3 regions of the Streptomyces sp. NPDC047085 genome follow, and region 3 is predicted to be linked to each of the others. Evidence: riboswitches for the same ligand, from Rfam matches in the RefSeq annotation. Region 3 holds a riboswitch; each other region holds the start of a gene.
The links. Region 3 has a riboswitch for cobalamin ahead of ABZ865_RS36385 (CbtB-domain containing protein). Riboswitches for the same ligand answer to the same signal wherever they lie in the genome.

Region 1 (6,668 bases), on a different contig from region 3:
GGTGGCCGTACGAGACGGTGATACCGAGCGGCTGATTCCACTGGAGGAGTTGCGGGTCGGGCAGGTCTTCGTCGTGCGGCCCGGGGAACGGGTCGCCACCGACGGTGAGGTGGTGGAGGGCAGTTCCGCCGTGGATCTGTCCCTGGTCACCGGGGAGAGCGAGCCGGTCGAGGTCGGGCCGGGCTCGGCCGTGGTCGGCGGGGCCGTCAACGCCGGCGGGCTGCTGCTCGTACGGGTCACGGCAGTCGGCGCCGACACGCAACTCGCCCGGATCACCCGGCTGGTGACCGAGGCGCAGGCGGGCAAGGCGCGCGCCCAGCGGCTGGCAGACTCGGTGGCCGGCGTCTTCGTACCCGTTGTGCTGGCGCTGGCCGTCACGACGCTCGGTTTCTGGCTCGGCGCGGGTGCCGAACCCCAGGCGGCGATCACGGCCTGCGTGGCCGTCCTGGTCGTGGCCTGTCCCTGCGCGCTGGGCCTCGCGACCCCGACCGCGCTGATGGCCGCGACCGGCCGGGGCGCCCAACTGGGCGTCCTCGTCTCCGGCCCGCAGGCACTGGAGGGGCTTCAGCACCTCGACGCCGTGGTCCTGGACAAGACCGGCACACTTACCTCCGGCCACATGAGCGTCGCCCGGATCACCGCCGTACCGGACGGCCTCGACCGCGACGCGGTACTGCGGCTGGCGGGGGCCGTCGAGCAGGGCTCGGAACACCCCCTCGGCCGGGCGGTCTCCGCATACGCCCGGCGGGAGCTCGGCAAGCAACGACTGCCGGACGTGAGCGAGTTCAACGCCCTGCCGGGACAGGGAGTGCGCGGCCGGGTCGAGGGACGGCTGGTCGAGGTCCTCGCTCCGGACGACGAGTTGCCCGCAGCACTCGCGGACGCCCTGCTCGTGGCCGAAGCCGCCGCCCACACGCCCGTACTGGTCCGCGTGGACGGGACAGCCGAAGCCCTCATCGAGATCGGGGACGTCGTACGCCCCGGCAGCTACCGGGCCGTCGACCGACTGCGACGTCTCGGCGTGCGCCCCGTGCTCGCCACCGGCGACCGCGAGGCGCCCGCCCGGGCCGTCGCGTCCGCCCTGGGCATCGACGAGGTGCACGCCCGCCGCACCCCCGAGGACAAGGCCGCCCTCGTCCGGGACCTGCGCGAGCAGGGCTACCGGGTCGCAGTCGTCGGCGACGGCGTGAACGACGCCGCCGCACTGGCCTGCGCCGACCTGGGCATCGCCATGGGCAGCGGCACGGACGTCGCGATCGGCGCCGCCGACGTCACGCTGGTACGCGGCGACATCGAGGCCCTCACGGACGCGATCAGGCTCGCCCGGCGCACGCTGGGCACGATCCGCGCCAACCTCGCCTGGGCCTTCGGCTACAACGTCGTCACCGTCCCGCTCGCCATGGTCGGCCTGCTCAACCCCATGCTCGCCGCAGCGGCCATGTCGGCCAGCTCGGTGCTGGTCGTCACCAACAGCCTGCGCCTGCGCGCCTGGCAGCCGTCGCCCGCCGCCCGGAGGCGTACCCGATGACCGACCAGGCCAAGGCCCTCTGGCGCCCCATCCGCCGCAGGCTCACCGACACGCTGCTCGCCGCACTCGCGCCTGTCGCCGCATGCGGCCTCGCGCTCGGCGGTCTGAGCATGTGGACCGCCTACGGCAACGCAGGCAGCCCAGCCCGTATCGCGGTCACCGAGAGCCAGGTGCTCCTGCCCTACGGCGACAACCGGGACACTGCGGCCTTCTTCCGGATCACCAACAGCGGGGGCTCGGCGGACCGGCTGCTGAAGGTGACGTCCACCGAGGCCGATGGTGCCGTCACACTCAGCCGCCACCGTATGACCGGCGGCCGCTCGGCATCCGCACAGACGGTGGCTTCGGTCACCGTTCCGGCCGGCGACAGCCTCGCCATGTCCCCGAACAGCCTCGACGTGACCGTGCCGGCGAAGACGGGCTGGCAGTCCGGTGACCTTGTCACGTTCACCCTGTACTTCGAGCACAGCGGGGCCGTGAAGACCCTCGCGGTCGTGGTCCGTGCGGGCCAGGAGGGAACGTGACAGAAGCGGGTCGGCAAACGTGCCGCCGGGGCGGCGGTCCGTAAGACGTCTGTCAGACGTCGGGGCCACGGTCCGGCGGGTTCCGCCCTGCGGGACACCGTAGGTTTGGCCGTGGGAACAGAAGGCCACCCGAGCCGGACACCTGGGGTCGCGGATCGGCGGGGCGTGGATCCTGGTTGCCGCCACCGTGGCCCGTCCGTCTGCCGCGGGACCTGATCCGCCGCAGTTCCCTCGCTAGTGCACCGGTATCACACCGGTGTCGCGGTCAGCCGGTCCAGGGCGCCCGCCTTGGCCTGGGCGACGAGGTCGGCGAACTGCTCCTCGCTCATCTGCACCTGTTGTCCGAAGTCGTCGGTGATGCGCACCCGCCTGTCCTCGGGTGCGTCCGGGTCGAGAAAGAGCTGGGGACAACCACAGTTGCAGCTCCCGCAGAAGGTCGCGATCGGTTCCGGGCTCGTCTCGGGCATCTGCGTACCTCGTTCGCTTCCGGCGCGCCGGGCGGTCCGGCACTTCAACGATGCCCCGTGCGCGAGGTGTGTGAAACGGGCCCAACTCATGGCAAACGCCACGTCACTTCGCGGGAACTCGGCGGCGCCGTTCAACGACTCATGGCACGCGCGGTGCATGCGAAGAAGCGTCTCGGGGGGCGGACCGAGGCGACGGCTGCGTCGCCGTCAGCCGGTGTCGGCGGTGCGGGCGGTCCAGCGTTCCTCGACCTTGGCCAGTCGCCAGTACGCGACAGCCACGGCCCAGACGACCACGAACAGACCGACGATGACATAGCCGACGTTGTCCAGGTCCAGCCCGGCGATCCAGCCGGTGACCGCGTCCCTCAGGCCGAGCTTGTCGTGCAGGACGCCGACCAGTTCGATGGTGCCGACGAAGAAGGCCACGGCGATGGACAGGCCGGTGATGGTGAGGTTGTAGAACACCTTGCGCACCGGGTTGGAGAACGCCCACTGGTAGGCGAAGTTCATGAACGTGCCGTCGAGGGTGTCGAACAGACTCATGCCTGCGGCGAACAGCAGGGGCAGGCACAGGACCGCGTACCAGGGCAGCCCGGCGGCGGCGCCGTTGCCGGCCAGGGCGAGGAGCAGGACCTCGGTCGAGGTATCGAAGCCGATGCCGAAGACGAAACCGAGGGGGAACATCTGGCCGGGCCGGCGGATGGACTTGGTGAGCCGGCCCAGGATGCGGTTCATGAAACCGCGCGAGTCCAGGTGCGCCTCCAGCTCCGCCTCGTCGTAGTGTCCGGCGCGCATGGCCTGGAAGACGCGCAGGATGCCGAACAGCGCGACGAGGTTGAGGGCGGCGATGAGGTACAGGAACCCCCCGGAGACCATGGTGCCGACGGTGCCCAGGACCTGGTGGGTTCGGGAGCCGTCGTTCATCAGGGTGCCGGCTAGCTTCGCGCCTCCGGCGACCAGCGCGGCCATCACGACCACGACACTGGAGTGCCCGAGGGCGAACCAGAAGCCCACCGACACCGGCCGCTTGCCGTCGGCCATCAGCTTGCGGGTGGTGTTGTCGATCGCCGCGATGTGGTCCGCGTCGAAGGCGTGCCGCATGCCGAGCGTGTACGCCGTGACGCCCAGGCCGATGCCGAACGCCTTGGAGCCGACCTCGTAGTGCCGCGGGACCACGAGCAGGAACAGGATCCCGAACGCGACCACATGGAGAGCGATGATCACCGCCAGCAGGCCGGCGGTTCGGACGGTGTCCTCGCGGCGCCAGCGAAAGGACGGGGCGGCGGCGGTTTCGGGCACGCCTTGGGACACGGTCATACGGTCACGCTCCAGCACCTCGTGGATCAGCTTCGTGATGCCGTGGCCGGTCTCCTGGCTGACGGGTCAACGCGCCCGCCCCTGCCTTCCCGGCCGTGAGGCCAGTGGCATACGTGGGGTGGGAACTCCCCGATCACAGTGGCGAGGGCCGCTCCGGACTGAGCTCCTGAGAGCTTTCACCGGTCTTCCCGAACACCACGGCCCGCCCACCCTACGGCACGCCGCCGTCATGGCCAGGGGGAGCATGGTGGAGCAGCTTCAGAGGCTCGTTGTCCGCTACGGCGAATCCGTACAGAAGCCCGTGCGTTTCCGTCCCGGAACGTGGCGCCCGCGGTTGGTGTCGCACGGGGCGGCGCATGTACTCGATATCGGCGTTGAATCCGCGAGTGGTCCGGGCGGTGACCGTCTCATCGATCGGGGCGACTTGGCCCGTCTTCGTGACCACGCTGGTGATGACGCCGATGGCCTGCGTGACCTGTTCGTCGCTGTCATGATCTGGGGCTCAGGTACCACCAACGGACGTGGGCCGCGGTACACCGAAGCGGCCCTGTCCGACCCGCGCCTGCCCGGAGTCCTCCGGACCACGCGCGAAGCGGTCCGAGGCGGAGACCTGAGCGGGGCCTACCGGCAGTTCGCCCTTAAGGGAGTGGGGCGATCCTTCTTCACCAAATGGTTCGCGGCCGTGGACGACCGTGAAGCCACATGTGATCGGGCCTTGATCCTCGACGACCGGGTCTTTCGCTCGCTGAACGCGTGTCACACCGGACTGGCTTGAGTGGCTCCTCTTCCATCTGAACGGTCGCGTGGACGAGACCTGAGCTTGGGAAGCTGAGGTGATCTAGGGTTCGTTGCGGTGCTGACCCGTGGCGGAAGGGGGTCGACGCGTGGTGGGCGACTGTACCGACGTAGAGCAGGCGCCCGGCAGCCAGGTCGGACATTGCCTCGCCTCAACGCCGGCCACGGGCTGCGAGCAGCCTTTCGCCCTCAGGATGGTGAACGCCTTACCCAACCGCTCTGCTGAAGCTCGTCGTCGTCCCATTTCGCCCTCCAGGACGTAGCCGAAACACGGCCCGCCGGGATGGCGGTGCGGCGGCACGCCGGGACCGCCGGGAGGATACTCGATCCGCACGGTCATCACCTCGGCGTCTGCCGGTATGAAGGGCGGGGTGATGCTCTGAAGGTCGGTCCGAGTGTTCTACGCCTTTTCATAGGGGTCCATCGTTTCCTCCTATCGCGCCCCGGCCGCAAGCCACTGGTCGAACGTCGTCGGGGCGATACGGGCGTTCTCGCCGGGCAGCAGCACATTGCCGGCCATCGACACATCAAGGGGGCCCGACCACGTCGGAACCAGCTTCACCTTGCGCCCGAGAACGTCATGGGTGCGGCGGGCCATGTCGACCAGGTCTTGCGGCTCAGGGCCGGCGACATCGACGTAGCGGCCCCGCGGCTCCCCGGTCGCGACCTCGGCCAGGACCTGAGCTATGTCGTCGGGTGCAATCGGCTGAACAAGCAGCGGGGCGATGGTGGCCACGCCGTCGCGCTCTGTCCAGCTGGCGGCCAACGCCGCGAAGTCGTGAAACTGTGTAGCGGGCACGATCGTCCACGGCACCCGGCCCTCCTCGATCAGACGCTCTTGCTCGCGCTTGCCCGAGTAGTGGGCCGTACCACCTGTGACCCGGTCGATTCCGACGATCGACAGCAGTACGTGGTGCCGCACCCCCGCGCGCTCCTCGGCGGCGAGAAGATTTCTCGTGGCAGTGCCGAAATAGGCGCGCGTCTCGTCGGGGCTGACCGGCGGGGAGCTGATGGCATCGACCACCGCGTCAACGCCTTCGAGTGCCGTGTCCAAGCCCTCGCCCGTGATCAGGTCAACGCCGAGAGAGCGGCTCATGGGTATGACTTCGTGCTCCGCACGCTCGAGGAACGAGGCAGTGCGGGCACCGATATTGCCGGTCGCACCGGCGACAGCGATTCGCATGGTGCGCCTCATTTCGCACGCTGACTAAGCCAGTCGTCGTGGAGGTGAACGAACGGATCCCAGGTCTTGAGACTGAGTCTCAGCAGACCACCAAGGGATGTGCTTGTGACACAAGACAGACTGCGGCACGAGCCCTTCGGCTTCAGCCGGCCCCCCAACCACGCTAGCCTTCGCTGTTTCACTTCGCATGGCCGAGCTGGTCGGATCATCGTGCCGCCAGGGCCAGGTCGCGAAGATGCGCAGGTGGATGCGGCGGCCGCCGCTGGTGCCGCGGGCTGCGGCCGAGGCATGGGCGAGGAAGGTCGAGCGGCTTGCCGGGGTTCGTTCCTGGACCGCGACCGAGCAGCGTGGTCTTCGCCACCGCCTCACGTGCCTTGGCGGCCGACCAGGACCTCGAGCCGCTGGTCGCGTCCCTGACCGCCCCGTACGGTCGGCGCTTCGATCGGCAGGACGTCGACCATGCGGCCGACCGCCAGGGCTCAGGCCGCCTCAACCCGCCGACCGTCGCGCTTCGTCACTGGGGAAGCGTGGCCGATAGCTGCGGGAGACCTCGTGCACCTTGCGGAGGCCGAGGAACCCGAGGACGACCGCGGTCAGGATGGCGATGGCGGAGCCGACCAGGGTCCGCAGGGTGTCCCCGGCGCCGGCGGCCTCGCAGACCACCGCGGCCAGCACGCCGGTGACGACGGAGTTGATGACGCAGACGACGACAGGTGAGCCGGACAGCCAGTGCGTCACCCCGAGCCGACGGCGGAAGCTGTAGGTCGTCCAGATCCCTGGCGGGTCGTCGTGGTGGCTCGCGACGAAGTACGGCTCAAGCTCCGGTGCGAGCTCGACGTATGCGTGCCGCAGCC
Region 2 (6,668 bases), on a different contig from region 3:
GCGCCTGTCCGCCGTCCCGGTGCGGAGGCACCACCATCCGCCGGGCGATCTTGTTGGCGACCTCGGGGCCCTGCTCCTTGCGCACGAGGTGCAGACAGGCGTCGATACCGGCGGCGGTGCCGGCGGAGGTGATCACCGGGTCCTCGTCGACGTAGAGCACGTCCGGCTCGACGGTGATCCGGGGATAGCGCCGGGCGAGCTGCTCGGCGTGGTGCCAGTGCACCGCGCACCGGCGCCCGTCCAGCAGCCCGGCGGCCGCCAGCACGAACACCCCGGAGCAGACGCTGAGTACCTGGGCGCCCCGGCCGACGGCCCGGCGCAGCGCCGCCAGCAGCTCCGGCGGATACTCCCGCGCCGCGTAGGTCTCGCCCGCCGGCACGGCGATGAGATCGGCGTCCTCCAGCCGCTCCAGGCCGTACGGGGTCGACACCGTGAACCCGCAGTGGGTGCCCAGGGTGGGCCCCTCCGCCGAGACCACGGCGAAGTCGTACACCGGCAGCCCTTCGTCGCTGCGGTCGATGCCGAACACCTCGCACACGACGCCCAGTTCGAAGGGATGCACCCCGTCCAGCAGTACGGCGGCCACGTTCTTCAGCATCCTGCCAGTGTGCCTCGGTCCTGGCAGTAAATCGAGGGTACGCGGCAGTCCTGCCACTCCCGGTAAGGAGCGTCAGGCGCGACAGTGGTGTCCATGAACGGAAACCAGATCGAAGGCCTGATCGGAATGCTCGCGACGCTCGGCATCCTGGTCCTCCTGGTCCTCCCGTCCGTGCTCGGCATCGTGCGCGACAGGCGCATCGACCGGCAGCTCAGGGAGGCCCAGGAGGCCAGGACCGGCAATCAGCGGGACAAGCGGGAAAAGGAGGCTCAGAAGTCCTCGTCCAGGTCGACCGTGCCCTCCACCGCGACCTGGTACGCCGACGGGCGGCGCTCGAAGAAGTTCGTCAGCTCCTGAACACCCTGCAGCTCCATGAAGGAGAACGGATTCTCCGAGCCGTACACCGGAGCGAAGCCGAGCCGCGTCAGACGCTGGTCGGCGACGCACTCCAGGTACTGCCGCATCGACTCGGTGTTCATGCCCGGGAGGCCGTCACCGCACAGGTCGCGCGCGAACTGCAGCTCGGCCTCGACGGCCTCCCGCAGCATGTCGGTGACCTGCTGCCGCAGCTCGTCGTCGAACAGGTCCGGCTCCTCCTTGCGGACGGTGTCGACCACGTCGAAGGCGAAGGACATGTGCATCGTCTCGTCGCGGAACACCCAGTTGGTGCCCGTGGCGAGACCGTGCAGCAGACCCCGGCTGCGGAACCAGTACACGTACGCGAAGGCACCGTAGAAGAACAGGCCCTCGATGCACGCCGCGAAGCAGATCAGGTTGAGCAGGAAGCGCCGGCGGTCCGCCCGGGACTCCAGGCGGTCGATCTTCTCGACCTCGTTGATCCACTTGAAGCAGAACCCGGCCTTCTCGCGGATGGACGGGATGTTCTCCACCGCCGCGAACGCGGCCGCGCGGTCGTCCGGGTCGGGAAGGTAGGTGTCGAGCAGCGTCAGATAGAACTGGACGTGCACGGCCTCCTCGAACAGCTGCCGGCTCAGGTAGAGCCGCGCCTCGGGGGAGTTGATGTGCTTGTACAGCGTCAGCACCAGGTTGTTCGCGACGATCGAGTCGCCCGTCGCGAAGAAGGCCACCAGCCGGCCGATCAGGTGCTGCTCCTCCGGGGACAGCTTCGCGAGGTCGGCCACGTCCGAGTGGAGGTCGACCTCCTCCACGGTCCAGGTGTTCTTGATCGCGTCCCGGTAGCGCTCGTAGAAGTCCGGGTAGCGCATGGGGCGCAGGGTGAGCTCGAAGCCCGGGTCGAGCAGGTTCTTGGCTTCGGTGGTCATTACTGGCAGGCCTCGCAGGACTCGGGGTTCTCAAGGGAGCAGGCGACGGCGTCGGGGTCGGCGACCTGCTGCACGGGGATGGGGGACTTGGCCTGCGCCTGGCCCTGGGCGGCGCGGGCGATGCGGGTCGCCGGGCGCGAACGCAGGTAGTACGTCGTCTTCAGGCCCTGCTTCCAGGCGTACGCGTACATCGAGGAGAGCTTGCCGATGGTCGGCGTCTCCATGAAGAGGTTCAGGGACTGCGCCTGGTCCAGGAACGGGGTGCGGGCCGCGGCCATGTCGATCAGCCCGCGCTGCGGGATCTCCCACGCCGTGCGGTACAGCGCCCGCACCTCCGCCGGGATCCACACGAACTCCTGCACCGAGCCGCCCGAGTCGCGCAGCGCCTCGCGGGTGCGCGCGTCCCACACGCCCAGCTCCTTCAGATCCTGCACCAGGTACGAGTTGACCTGCAGGAACTCGCCGGACAGCGTCTCGCGCTTGAACAGGTTGGACACCTGCGGCTCGATGCACTCGTACACGCCTGCGATGGAGGCGATGGTGGCCGTCGGCGCGATCGCGAGGAGCAGCGAGTTGCGCATGCCGACGGAGGCGATCCGCTCGCGCAGCGCCGCCCAGCGCTCGGGCCAGTTCAGCTCCACGTCGAAGTGGTCGGGGTGCAGCACACCCCGGGCCGTACGGGTCTTCTCCCAGGCCGGCAGCGGACCGTTGCGCTCGGCGAGGTCGGCGGAGGCCTCGTACGCGGCGAGCATGACGCGCTCGGCGATACGGGTGGACAGGGCGCGCGCCTCCGGGGAGTCGAAGGGCAGGCGCAGCTTGAAGAAGACGTCCTGCAGGCCCATCGCGCCGAGGCCGACGGGACGCCACTTGGCGTTGGACCGGCCCGCCTGCTCGGTCGGGTAGAAGTTGATGTCCACGACCCGGTCGAGGAAGGTCACGGCGGTGCGGACCGTCTCGTCCAGCCGCTCCCAGTCGAGGTCGCCGGCCGCGGTGTCGACGAAGGCACCCAGGTTCACCGAGCCCAGGTTGCAGACCGCCGTCTCCCCGTCGTCCGTGACCTCCAGGATCTCCGTGCAGAGGTTGGAGGAGTGGACGACATGGCCCGGCTCGGCCGTCTGGTTGGCGGTGCGGTTGGCGGCGTCCTTGAAGGTCATCCAGCCGTTGCCGGTCTGCGCGAGGGTGCGCATCATCCGGCCGTACAGGTCACGGGCCGGGATGGTCTTCCGCGCGAGCCCGTCCGCCTCGGCCTTGCGGTAGGCGGCGTCGAACTCCGCGCCCCACAGGTCGACCAGCTCGGGCACGTCCGCCGGGGAGAACAGCGACCACTGCTCGTCGGCGTTGACCCGGCGCATGAACTCGTCCGGGACCCAGTGCGCGAGGTTCAGGTTGTGCGTACGGCGGGCGTCCTCACCGGTGTTGTCCCGCAGCTCCAGGAACTCCTCGATGTCGGAGTGCCAGGTCTCCAGGTACACCGCGGCCGCGCCCTTGCGCCGGCCGCCCTGGTTCACGGCGGCCACCGAGGCGTCGAGGGTCTTGAGGAACGGGACGATGCCGTTGGAGTGCCCGTTGGTGCCCCGGATCAGCGAACCGCGGCTGCGGATCCGGGAGTACGACAGACCGATGCCGCCGGCGTGCTTCGAGAGACGGGCGACCTGGTGGTAGCGGTCGTAGATGGAGTCCAGCTCGTCCAGCGGGGAGTCGAGGAGGTAGCAGGACGACATCTGGGGGTGCCGCGTGCCGGAGTTGAAGAGCGTGGGGGAGGAGGGCAGGTAGTCGAGCCGGCTCATGAGCCCGTAGAGCGCGGCGACTTCGTCGAGGGCACGGGTCGTGTCGTCCTCGGCGAGACCCGCGGCGACCCGCAGCATGAAGTGCTGGGGCGTCTCGATCACCTTGCGGGTGATCGGGTGGCGGAGCAGGTAGCGGCTGTGCAGGGTGCGCAGGCCGAAGTAGCCGAAGCGGTCGTCGGCGACCGGGTCGATCAGCGCGTCCAGGCGCTCGGCGTGCAGTCGCACGAACGCGGCGGTCCGGTCGGCGATCAGGCCCTCGCGGTGGCCCACGGCCACCGACTCGGTGAAGGAGGCCACGCCCTGCGAGGCGGCCTCGGCGCGGATCGCGAGGGTCAGCAGGCGGGCGGCCAGCCGCGAGTAGGCGGGGTCCTCGGAGATCAGACCGGCGGCGGCCTCCGTGGCCAGCTCGCGCAGCTCCGCCTCGTCGGCCCGCGCCGACCGGCCGCGCAGCGCGGCCGCGGCGACCCGGCCGGGGTCGGCGTCGGGCAGGTCGGCGGTCAGCTCGGTCAGGGTCCGCAGCAGCGCGGCACCGGGACCGTCGGTCTCCACCGGGGCCTCGGTCGCCGGGACGGCTGAAGCCGGGTCGGCTGGCGCGATGGTCACGTGGGGCTCTCCCTCGCTCGGCACGGGGCCTGGCGGAGGGCAGGGGCAGCACGAGCGCGCACGGCGTCCGCGTCCACCGACCCACTCCACGAGGCCCGGACGTCTGAAGGCACCCGGACCGGACGGCCGGGCGCACGCTGCCGGCAGGTCCTCGGACTGACACAGGCGTGCGGATACGCACGCACGTACACCGTTGCGGGACAGTTCCGGATTCGCACCGGATTCCCCTGCGGCGACAGCGAGGATGAGCATACATCTAGTGCCGGGCTGTCGTGTCACCCCCAGATGTTGTGTCGTACCGGTCTCAGAGCGTCAACTCGTAGGTGAGGAGAGTGATGTCGTCCAGCTCCGGGATCGGGTTCCAGTCGCGCTCCGGGACGCGGACGAAACCCAGGCGTTCGTAGATGCGGTGGGCCGTGTGCATGGTGCGCTGGGTCGACAGGACGACGGCCGTGCAGCCGGCCGTGGCCCGGGCACGGTCGACGCAGGCGCGCACGAGGGCCTCGCCGGCGCCTTGGCCGCGGGCCGCGTGGCCGACCGCGAGCATGCGGATCTCGGCCTCTCCGGGGCGGGCGATGTCGGCCATCGGGCCGCCGGAGGGGACGAAGGTGACCCCGCCGAGGAGAACGCCGCTGCGGACGGCCACGAGGACGTCCGCGGCGGCGGCCCTCTTGGCCACGTCCCGGAGTTCGCCGAGGTACCAGTCGCTCTCGCCGAAATCGAGGAGGCCGTCCTGGAGGTAGGCCTGGGCCGTGATCTCGCCGAGAGCGGCGTATTCGCCGGGTTCGGCGAGGCGGATGTGCATGTCCATGTGCGTGAGTGTGTACGACAGCGGGCCGCCGTGGTGCTTGATTTTCGGCGGCCCGCTGCAGGTGGTGACGTGGATCAGTGAGCGGCGCCTGCCGGGAGTTCCTGCTGTACGCCCGGGTCGCCCGCGTCCGCCGTGTAGTCCCCAGGGCTGGTCTCGTCCAGGCCCTCGGGGGCCTTCACGGCCTTGAGGACGAGGGTGAGGACCACCGTGACCGCCAGGTTCAGGACGAACGCCGTGAGGCCGATGTAGCCGATCTCGCCGATGCCCGGGATCTCCTTCGCCGAGCCGCCGAAGTGCTTCTGGGTCGGGTTCGTCGGCGACGGCACCCCGTAGGCGACGAGCGTGCCGTAGACCATGCCGACTGCCCAGCCGGCGAGCAGCGCCCAGCGGTGGAACCAGCGGGTGAACAGGCCGCCGACCAGGGCCGGGAAGGTCTGCAGGATCCAGATGCCACCCAGCAGCTGGAAGTTGATCGCGACCGTCTTGTCCATGGTGAGGACGAAGACCAGCGCGCCGACCTTCACCAGCAGTGACACGACCTTGGAGACCTGCGCCTCCTGCTTCGGCGTGGCATCCGGCTTGATGAAGTCCTTGTAGATGTTGCGGGTGAAGAGGTTCGCCGCCGCGATGGACATGATGGCCGCCGGGACCAAGGCTCCAATGCCGATCGCCGCGAAGGCCACGCCCGCGAACCAGTCCGGGAACATGTTCTCGAACAGCTGCGGGATCGCCAGCTGGCCGTTGGTGACCTTCACACCGGCCGCGATCGCCATGAAGCCGAGCAGGGCCAGCAGGCCGAGCATCAGGGAGTACAGCGGCAGGATCGTGGTGTTGCGGCGGATCACCTCACGGCTCTTGGAGGAGAGCGTCGCGGTGATCGAGTGCGGGTACATGAACAGCGCGAGCGCGGAGCCCAACGCCAGCGTGGCGTACGTCCATTGCTGCGCCTCGCCCGAGACAAGCGCGCCGCGCGGCTTGCCCGTCACCGGGTTGACCTGGCCGAACGCGTGGCCGGCCTTGGCGAAGACGTCGTCGAACCCGCCCAGCTTGATCGGTATGTAGATGATCGCCACCGCGATGACGATGTAGATCAGCGCGTCCTTGACGAACGCGATCAGGGCGGGCGCACGCAGACCCGAGGAGTACGTGTAGGCCGCGAGCACCCCGAAGGCGATCAGCAGGGGGAGGTCCTTGACGAACCAGTTCGTGTTGTCGCCGCCGCCGATGCCCATCACGTCCAGCACCGCCTGGATGCCGACGAGCTGGAGCGCGATGTACGGCATGGTGGCGAGGATGCCGGTGACCGCGACCGCCAGCGACAGGCCCTTCGAACCGAAGCGGCCGCGCACGAAGTCGGAGGTCGTGACGTAGCCGTGGCGGTGCGAGACCGACCACAGGCGGGGCAGGAACGTGAAGATCAGCGGGTAGACCAGGATCGTGTACGGCACCGCGAAGAAGCCGGACGCGCCCGCCGCGTAGATCGCCGCCGGTACGGCGACGAAGGTGTACGCCGTGTACAGGTCGCCGCCGAGCAGGAACCAGGTGATCCAGGTGCCGAACGACCGTCCGCCCAGGCCCCATTCGTC
Region 3 (6,668 bases):
GGCCGCGGGTGCGGCGTGCACCCTGCGGACGCGCCGTTCCACCTCATCCGGCGTTCCCGAGGCGGATCTCGTTGCCGCAGGCTTGACGAGTTCGTAGACGACGATCTCGGTCATGTCTCCACCGTAGTGTCCCGGCGGTCCTGGATGCGCCGACGCGCCTGCGAGGATCGTTTCGCCCCGGCGACCCCGCACCTCAGCCGCCCTAGCCTGGTGGTGAGGTGACTCGCCCGTGAACGCCGTAGCCAGGGCGCCCGAGGACCTCGTACGAGCCCTCACAGCCGCCGGGATCGGGGACGAGCGGCTGCTGGAGGCCGTGCGCACGACGCCCCGGGCCGAATTCGTCCCGACCGGTCAGGTGGCCGACGCCTACCGGGACGTCCCCGTTCCGATCGGGCAAGGACAGGTCACCACGCAGCCTTCGCTGTCCGCCATGATGATCGAGGGGCTTGCCCTGTGCGGGTGCGAGCACGTCCTGGAGGTAGGGACGGGGCTCGGCTTCCAGACGGCCCTGCTCGCCCGCCTGGCCGCCGACGTGGTCAGCATCGAGACGCGGCCGGAGATAGCCCGGCAGGCGCGTGCGAACCTCTCGCGTCAGGGCGTGGGAAACGTGGAGCTGCGGGTCGGGGACGGCAGCGGTGGCGTGCCGGATCTCGCTCCGTACGACGCGATCCTCGTGTCCGCCGCGTTCACGGAGGTGCCCGCGCCGCTGGTCGCACAGGTGCGGCAGGGTGGCCGCTTGGTCCAGCCGATCGGGCCGGGCGGCCATGAGGAGGTGGTGTGCTTCGAGCGCACGGCGTCCGGGCTGGCGCGGCTGCGCGTGCTGACCTTGGCCTATTTCGTCCGGCTGCAGGGGCGGTATGGCTTTCCGATGGACGACGCGGATCTTCACGGATGATCCGCGAGACCAAGCACGAGCCGAACCTATGCGTCCGCGATGCGTACGAGCGCCAGCGTGATGTTGTCGGGGCCGCCCGCCGCGATGGCGGCCTTCCACAGCTCGAACGCCGCCCGGCCGTCGTTGGGCTCCCGCATCACCTCGTTGATCTCTTCATTCGGCAGAGGGTCGGTGAGTCCGTCGGTGCAGATGAGGTAGCGGGCACCGGGAGACAGGGGCTCGGCCGTCACGTGGGGCTGGATGGCACGGTACGTGCGGGTGCCGCCCAGGCACTGGGTGACGAGGGACGTGGTGCGCCGCCCTGGTTCGAGTGGGGGGCTGTCGTCGACGCTGACCTGGCGCAGCCCGTCGTCGCAGGACGCGAGGACCCGGCTGTCGCCCACGTTGAACACCAGCAGCGAACCGGGCTTCACGACGGCGCCGGCGACCGTCGTCCCCATGGCCGCCAGTTCGCCTCCCGCGTCGCCGCCGGCGGCCTCGTACACGGCGCGGTTGCAGGCGTTCAAGGCGTCGCGGACGGCGTCCTCACTGCTCAGGGCGGGGCCCATCGACGCGATCCGGCGCACGACCAGCGCGCTGGCCACATCGCCGCCGGGATGCCCGCCGAGCCCGTCGGCGACGGCGACGACCAGGGGCGTACCGGTCGGAAAGACCAGGGTCTGCGGATTCTCGGTGACCGTGGCGCACAGGGTCCACGGCCCGATCACGAGGCTGTCCTCGTTCCGTTCGCGGAGGAGCCCGGGGTGACTGAGCGCGCTCACCGACACGTACCGCATGGAACGTCACCGCCTTCCCGCACGGGACGCACCGCCGGACACCTCAAGCCTAGGCCGTCCCGCGAGGCCGCTCCCCTTGGCAGGCCGCTCCCCGGTATCCGGGCCGGGCGTACCTTCGTACGGGATCAGTCACCCGCGCCCAGCCCCCTCTCGGCCGAACCACAAGGAGCAACCGCGTGACCAGCCGTGTCACCCTCATCTCACCCGCGATCACGCCGTCGCTGCGGCGGGCCCGCTTCGACGACGGTGACTCGATCGAGGACAGCGCGGCTGTGCGGGCCGGATCGGCGGCGGTGCCCCTGGCGGCCTCCGGCCGTGTCTACGTCTCGCCCAGCGTGCGGTGCCGGGAGACGGCCTCGGCACTCGGACTCGACGCCTCGGAGCAGCCGGAACTGTCGGGCCTGGACGTCGGCCGCTGGCGCGGGCGGGCGCTGGAGGAGGTCGGCGCCGACGAGCCCGACGCGGTGGCCCGCTGGCTGGCGGACCCGGGCGCCGCACCGCACGGCGGGGAGTCGGTGCGGGAGCTGTGCGCGCGGGTCGTGCGGTGGTGGGAGACGACAGGGGCGGCCGACGGCAGGACGGTCGCCGTGGTGGAGCCGGAGGTGGTGCGGGCCGTGGTGGGGCACGTACTGGGCGCGCCCGAGGCCGCGTTCTGGCGCGTCGACGTCCCCCCGCTCACGGCAACGGAGTTCACCGGCCGGGCCGGGCGCTGGAACCTACGGGTCGGGCACGTACTGTCCTCGCCCCAGGACGACACGGGCCGCTGACACGGGCCTTGACCGTTTTCCCGAGAACGCGAGAGGGCCCCGGAAGGTTCCCAAGGGCCCTCTCATGTCCTGCATGTCCTGCAGGGTTCAGTGCGCGGACGGCACCGCCCGCCCCGACGCGGAGGTCGCCGGCTTCGGATTCAGGAGCCGTTCGGCCAACTCGCCGAAGAGCAGCCCGAATCCGCCCCACAGAACGGCCTGGATGGCCAGAGCCGACAGTCGGAACCGCCACAGCAGGGTGGCCGGGAAGTCCTTCGGCACCTCGTTGACGACCGGCAGGAAGGCGTACGCCAGACCGATCACGAGGACGAATCCGGCCACCGCGACGACGGTGGCGTACCAGGTGCCCAGCCGGGGTGCGAGCCGTTTGCCCAGGATGGTGGCGGCGATCGCGAGGAGCACGCTGAGCAGCATCATCAGGAAGTACAGGCCGGTCCGCTTGCCGATGGTGTCGGGGTCGCCGACCGACGGCGGGTTGGCCGGGTACTTCAGGAACGGCACGACGTACACGGTGAGCAGTGCGCAGCCCGACAGCAGCAGTGCGGTCGCCCGCGGGGAGAAGCGGCCCACGCGGCCGAGCGCGACGCAGTAGGCGAGCGCGGCGACGCCGCCGAAGGCGACCCCGTAGACCAGGACGCCGGTGGCGAGACCGGCGGTGGACTGCAGGGAGCGGGAGACGACTTCCATCTCGTGCTCGTGGGAGTGGGCGTCCTCGAAGCCGATCGCGCTGTCGACGTTCGGCTCACCGAGGAAGTACGCGACGACGAGGGCGAGCACGCCGGCACCGAGGCCGGCGAGCATGCCCCGCACCAGCAGATTTCTTACTGTCGCGGAATTCATGAGCGTGCGGCGCCCTCGCCTCAGTGGCAGGGGAAGCCGAGCAGGTGACGGGCGTCGTGGACCCACTCGTGGACGTCCGTGCCGTTGAACACGGAGGTGGCGCCCTGCTCGGCGCCGACGAAGTAGAGCAGGACGAGCATCAGGACACCGAAGAAGACCGCCCAAGGAGCGATCGCCTTCAGCGGCAGCTTGGCGGGAACGACGGTGGTGGTGGCTGTCGGCTGAACGACGGTCTGCGCCATGGCAGGACCTCCTCTGGGAGTTCGCGTCCCAACTCGGTGGTGCACAGGACGACGGCCACGGGTCTGACTCACGAACCGCCCAGGGCGCTCGCATACAGTGGCGCGACCGTGCCGGACTCTCACCGGCTTCCGTCGTACCGTCGTCGATATCGGACAGACCGTACCGCGTGACGGGTGCATGGCCAAGACCGCACCACCTGACGTGATCTTGCTCTCGCGTCAGGTGACCGATCCTGTGGCCCACGGGTCAACGGTGGCGTTGGTCGGGCGGAATTGCGATCGGTGCTGTTCGGGCGGAGTTCCGATCAGGGATCAACTCGGCGCCGCCCTGTGGAAGCCGCCCGGCGGCGCGGGGGCGTGATGGTGTAGAGGTCGAGGATGTCCGGCAGAGGTGCGACGCCGGGGCCGCCGGCGCGCACCCAGTCGACGATGTCCTCTGCAGCGCCCGGGTCGTTGACGAGACCCAGCCAGACCGGCCTTGCCCCGGCGGCCCGGCCGGCGGCGGAGGGCTGTACGACGATGACGTTGGCCTGCTCGCACACGTCGAGGCAGGCCGAGATGCGCACGGGCACCTCGGCACGCAGACGTGCCGTCTGCGCCGCGTGGTCGACACCGGTCACCTTGGGGCTGCCACAGCAACAGTCCCTGCAGACGACGACCCGGCTCGGCACCGGGCCGGTCCCCTTCGGGACCGCCTCTGTGGCCGCCTCGCCGTCAAACGTCTCTTCCGTCGGTTTCCCGGGCACGCCGCTCACCCCTCTCCGGGGAGAACCGCCCCGGGGTCCGTCGAGGAGGCGACCGCGTGAGTCTCCTGGCTCTCGGGTCGTCGCTCGTCCCGGCCTTCCCACCCGTCAGGGGGCGGTGGCCCGGCGGGAGTTCGCTCACCGATCACAGTGGCGGGACCGCGCCGGATTCACACCGGCTTCCTCGGACCGCCGTCGCCCTGTCACCGATCATCATTCCATCCACCGGAAATCCGATGGAGCCGCAGTGCCCGCTCCGCCTAAGGTCGCGCAATGACCACTCGGACCTTCCGCATCACCATCCGCGGCGCCTTCGACAGCCTCAGCGACGCACAGCGGGCCGAACTGCTGGCCGATGCCGCCGAGCACGACGTGCTGCGCTCCGCCTACACGCCCGAGGGGCACCTCAGCTACGACATCGCCGCCCGGCCGGCCTTCGTCTTCCGTTTCTCGGACACCGGGGAGGAAGAGGAGGACATCCTGGAGGCGACCGAGCGGGCCGAGGAGGCGGCGAAGGCGTGGCTGACCGAGCGCGGCTACGGCTTCAAGAACTTCCGCTCCAGCGCCGAGGACCTCTCGCAGGCCCCCTTGGGGAAGCGGCAGCGACGCAACGCCCGCATGATCGGCTCATAAACTTGACTACTCAAGGAGTCTGCAAAGGAATGTGCGATGAGTGAGGCACTGGACGCGTCGTTGCGGCTGATGCGGGCGCAGGCCGCGCTCGTACGGCGCTTCGACGCGCGGCTGGGCGGGCTGCATGGGGTGAGCCTGGCCGACTTCACGCTGCTGCTGCGGCTGGGACAGGCACCCGGCGGCCGGATGCGCCGGGTCGATCTGGCCGAGGCGCTGGGGCTGACCGCCTCCGGAGTGACCCGCGGACTGGCGCCCCTGGAGCGGATCGGGCTGGTGACCCGCGAACGGGACGCCCGTGACGCGCGCGTGGCCTACGCCTCACTGACCGACACCGGCCGGCGACTCCTGGCGGAGATGCGGGCCACGGCCGAGGAGACCGCCGCCGAGTTCTTCGCCGCACCGCCCTGGAGCAAGGAGGACATCGGCCTGCTCTCCACCCTGCTGACCCGTCTCGGCGGCACCGGGCTGCCCGGCCACCGCGAGATGCCTCGCTGACCCCTGTCCCATCCGGAATCCGGCCATCTATGAGGTGACCTGAACTCGCCGTGTTTCAGGTCACCTTGGGATGTGACCGGATTGTGAGGGGCGCCTGCGCCAGGCATGGCATGCTCATGCCTCACCACAGAGTTACCAGGCGGTAGCCGGTTCCACCTCTCGGCGGCCGGCCCTGTGGTGTTTCTTCGGTACCCCCCACTCCACACAGGATCGACTTTGCGCACACGCATGAGGCGCAGGCGTGCCCTGCTGCCCGCCTTCGCCGTGACCACCCTCTTCCTCGCGGCCGGCTGCTCCTCGCCCGCACCGCACGCCGAGCGGCCCTCGGCCGAGCACGGCCAGGAGATCCGGGCCACCGACGGTCACGCCGCCGGCCAGGACCATTCGCTCACCGTCGCGGCGGCCCCCGACGCGACCGCGACCGCCACCGCGAGCCCGGCCGGCTCGGGCACGCGGGCCCACAAGACCAGACTGACCGTCAGCTCGTACGACAGTCGGAGCCATCGAGCCGTCATCTCCAACGGTGGTGCGATGAAACCGACTTCGCCCTCCTCCCCCTCCCCCTCCCCCTCCTCGCCCCCCGCCTCCCCCACCTCCCCCACCTCCGCCCCCTCCTCCACCTCACCCGCCGCCCCCGGCAGGGCCGCCGTGGGCGATGTCATCGCCAGCGCACCGGCGCCCGGCGCGCCGCACGGGCTGCTGGCCCGGGTCACCAAGGTGATCGGCGAGACGGACCGGGGCACAGAGGTGCAGACCGAACCGGCCGCGCTCAACTCCGTGTTGGGCGACGACACGGCCAAGGGCACCGTGCCGGTGGACCCGTCCGCCTTCACCGTCGACAAGCTGCTCCCCGACGTGAAGGTCTCCTGGTCGAAGGCGGGTGACGTCCACGTCGGTCCCAAGGGCGCCACCGTGCCGCTCGGCAGCCTCCGGATCGACGTCGGCGCCACGGTGCCGACGGCCGAGGGCGCCCCTGTCTCGGCGAGCGCCTCGGTGTCCGGATTCGTGCAGGTGGCCCCGCAGGTCGACTTCACCTACGGCGGCACGGGCACCGGTGCCGCGCCGGGCTCGGCGTACCTGGGCGTGTCCGGCGACTGGTCCTCCGGCTGGGCGGTGAAGGGCCGGGCCGCGGCCACCACCTCCACTCCGCTGCGGATCCCGTTCGCCAAGCTGCACGCCGACCCGGTGCTCCAGGTCGGCCCGGTTCCGGTGGTCGTCAACCTCGACCTGACCTGCTACGTCCAGATCAGCGGCGACGGGCACGTCACCGTCGACGT

Region 1: it holds a riboswitch for cobalamin, as region 3 does, so the genes downstream of both, ABZ865_RS32250 (HoxN/HupN/NixA family nickel/cobalt transporter) here and ABZ865_RS36385 (CbtB-domain containing protein) in region 3, are expected to answer to the same signal.
Region 2: it holds a riboswitch for cobalamin, as region 3 does, so the genes downstream of both, ABZ865_RS14405 (ribonucleoside-diphosphate reductase subunit alpha) here and ABZ865_RS36385 (CbtB-domain containing protein) in region 3, are expected to answer to the same signal.

What each region holds. Positions count from the first base shown of each region.
Region 1 is NZ_JBEYUW010000012.1:44,197-50,864, forward strand. It holds gene ABZ865_RS32235 (heavy metal translocating P-type ATPase) at 1-1,528, shown strand, start outside; gene ABZ865_RS32240 (copper chaperone PCu(A)C) at 1,525-2,052, shown strand; gene ABZ865_RS32245 (hypothetical protein) at 2,301-2,519, opposite strand; gene ABZ865_RS32250 (HoxN/HupN/NixA family nickel/cobalt transporter) at 2,727-3,836, opposite strand; cobalamin riboswitch at 3,863-4,051, opposite strand; gene ABZ865_RS32255 (hypothetical protein) at 4,081-4,611, shown strand; gene ABZ865_RS32260 (cupin domain-containing protein) at 4,675-4,971, opposite strand; gene ABZ865_RS32265 (NAD(P)H-binding protein) at 5,065-5,814, opposite strand; gene ABZ865_RS32270 (hypothetical protein) at 6,304-6,668, opposite strand, start outside.
Region 2 is NZ_JBEYUW010000003.1:740,619-747,286, forward strand. It holds gene ABZ865_RS14390 (helix-turn-helix domain-containing protein) at 1-598, opposite strand, end outside; gene ABZ865_RS14395 (hypothetical protein) at 692-955, shown strand; gene ABZ865_RS14400 (ribonucleotide-diphosphate reductase subunit beta) at 868-1,881, opposite strand; gene ABZ865_RS14405 (ribonucleoside-diphosphate reductase subunit alpha) at 1,881-4,271, opposite strand; cobalamin riboswitch at 4,396-4,553, opposite strand; gene ABZ865_RS14410 (GNAT family N-acetyltransferase) at 4,576-5,082, opposite strand; gene mctP (monocarboxylate uptake permease MctP) at 5,157-6,668, opposite strand, start outside.
Region 3 is NZ_JBEYUW010000015.1:167,651-174,318, forward strand. It holds gene ABZ865_RS36360 (hypothetical protein) at 1-114, opposite strand, end outside; gene ABZ865_RS36365 (protein-L-isoaspartate O-methyltransferase) at 230-895, shown strand; gene ABZ865_RS36370 (PP2C family serine/threonine-protein phosphatase) at 922-1,671, opposite strand; gene ABZ865_RS36375 (histidine phosphatase family protein) at 1,848-2,438, shown strand; gene ABZ865_RS36380 (CbtA family protein) at 2,526-3,278, opposite strand; gene ABZ865_RS36385 (CbtB-domain containing protein) at 3,299-3,520, opposite strand; cobalamin riboswitch at 3,557-3,697, opposite strand; gene ABZ865_RS36390 ((2Fe-2S) ferredoxin domain-containing protein) at 3,826-4,191, opposite strand; cobalamin riboswitch at 4,325-4,449, opposite strand; gene ABZ865_RS36395 (DUF6204 family protein) at 4,537-4,896, shown strand; gene ABZ865_RS36400 (MarR family transcriptional regulator) at 4,933-5,391, shown strand; gene ABZ865_RS36405 (hypothetical protein) at 5,620-6,668, shown strand, end outside.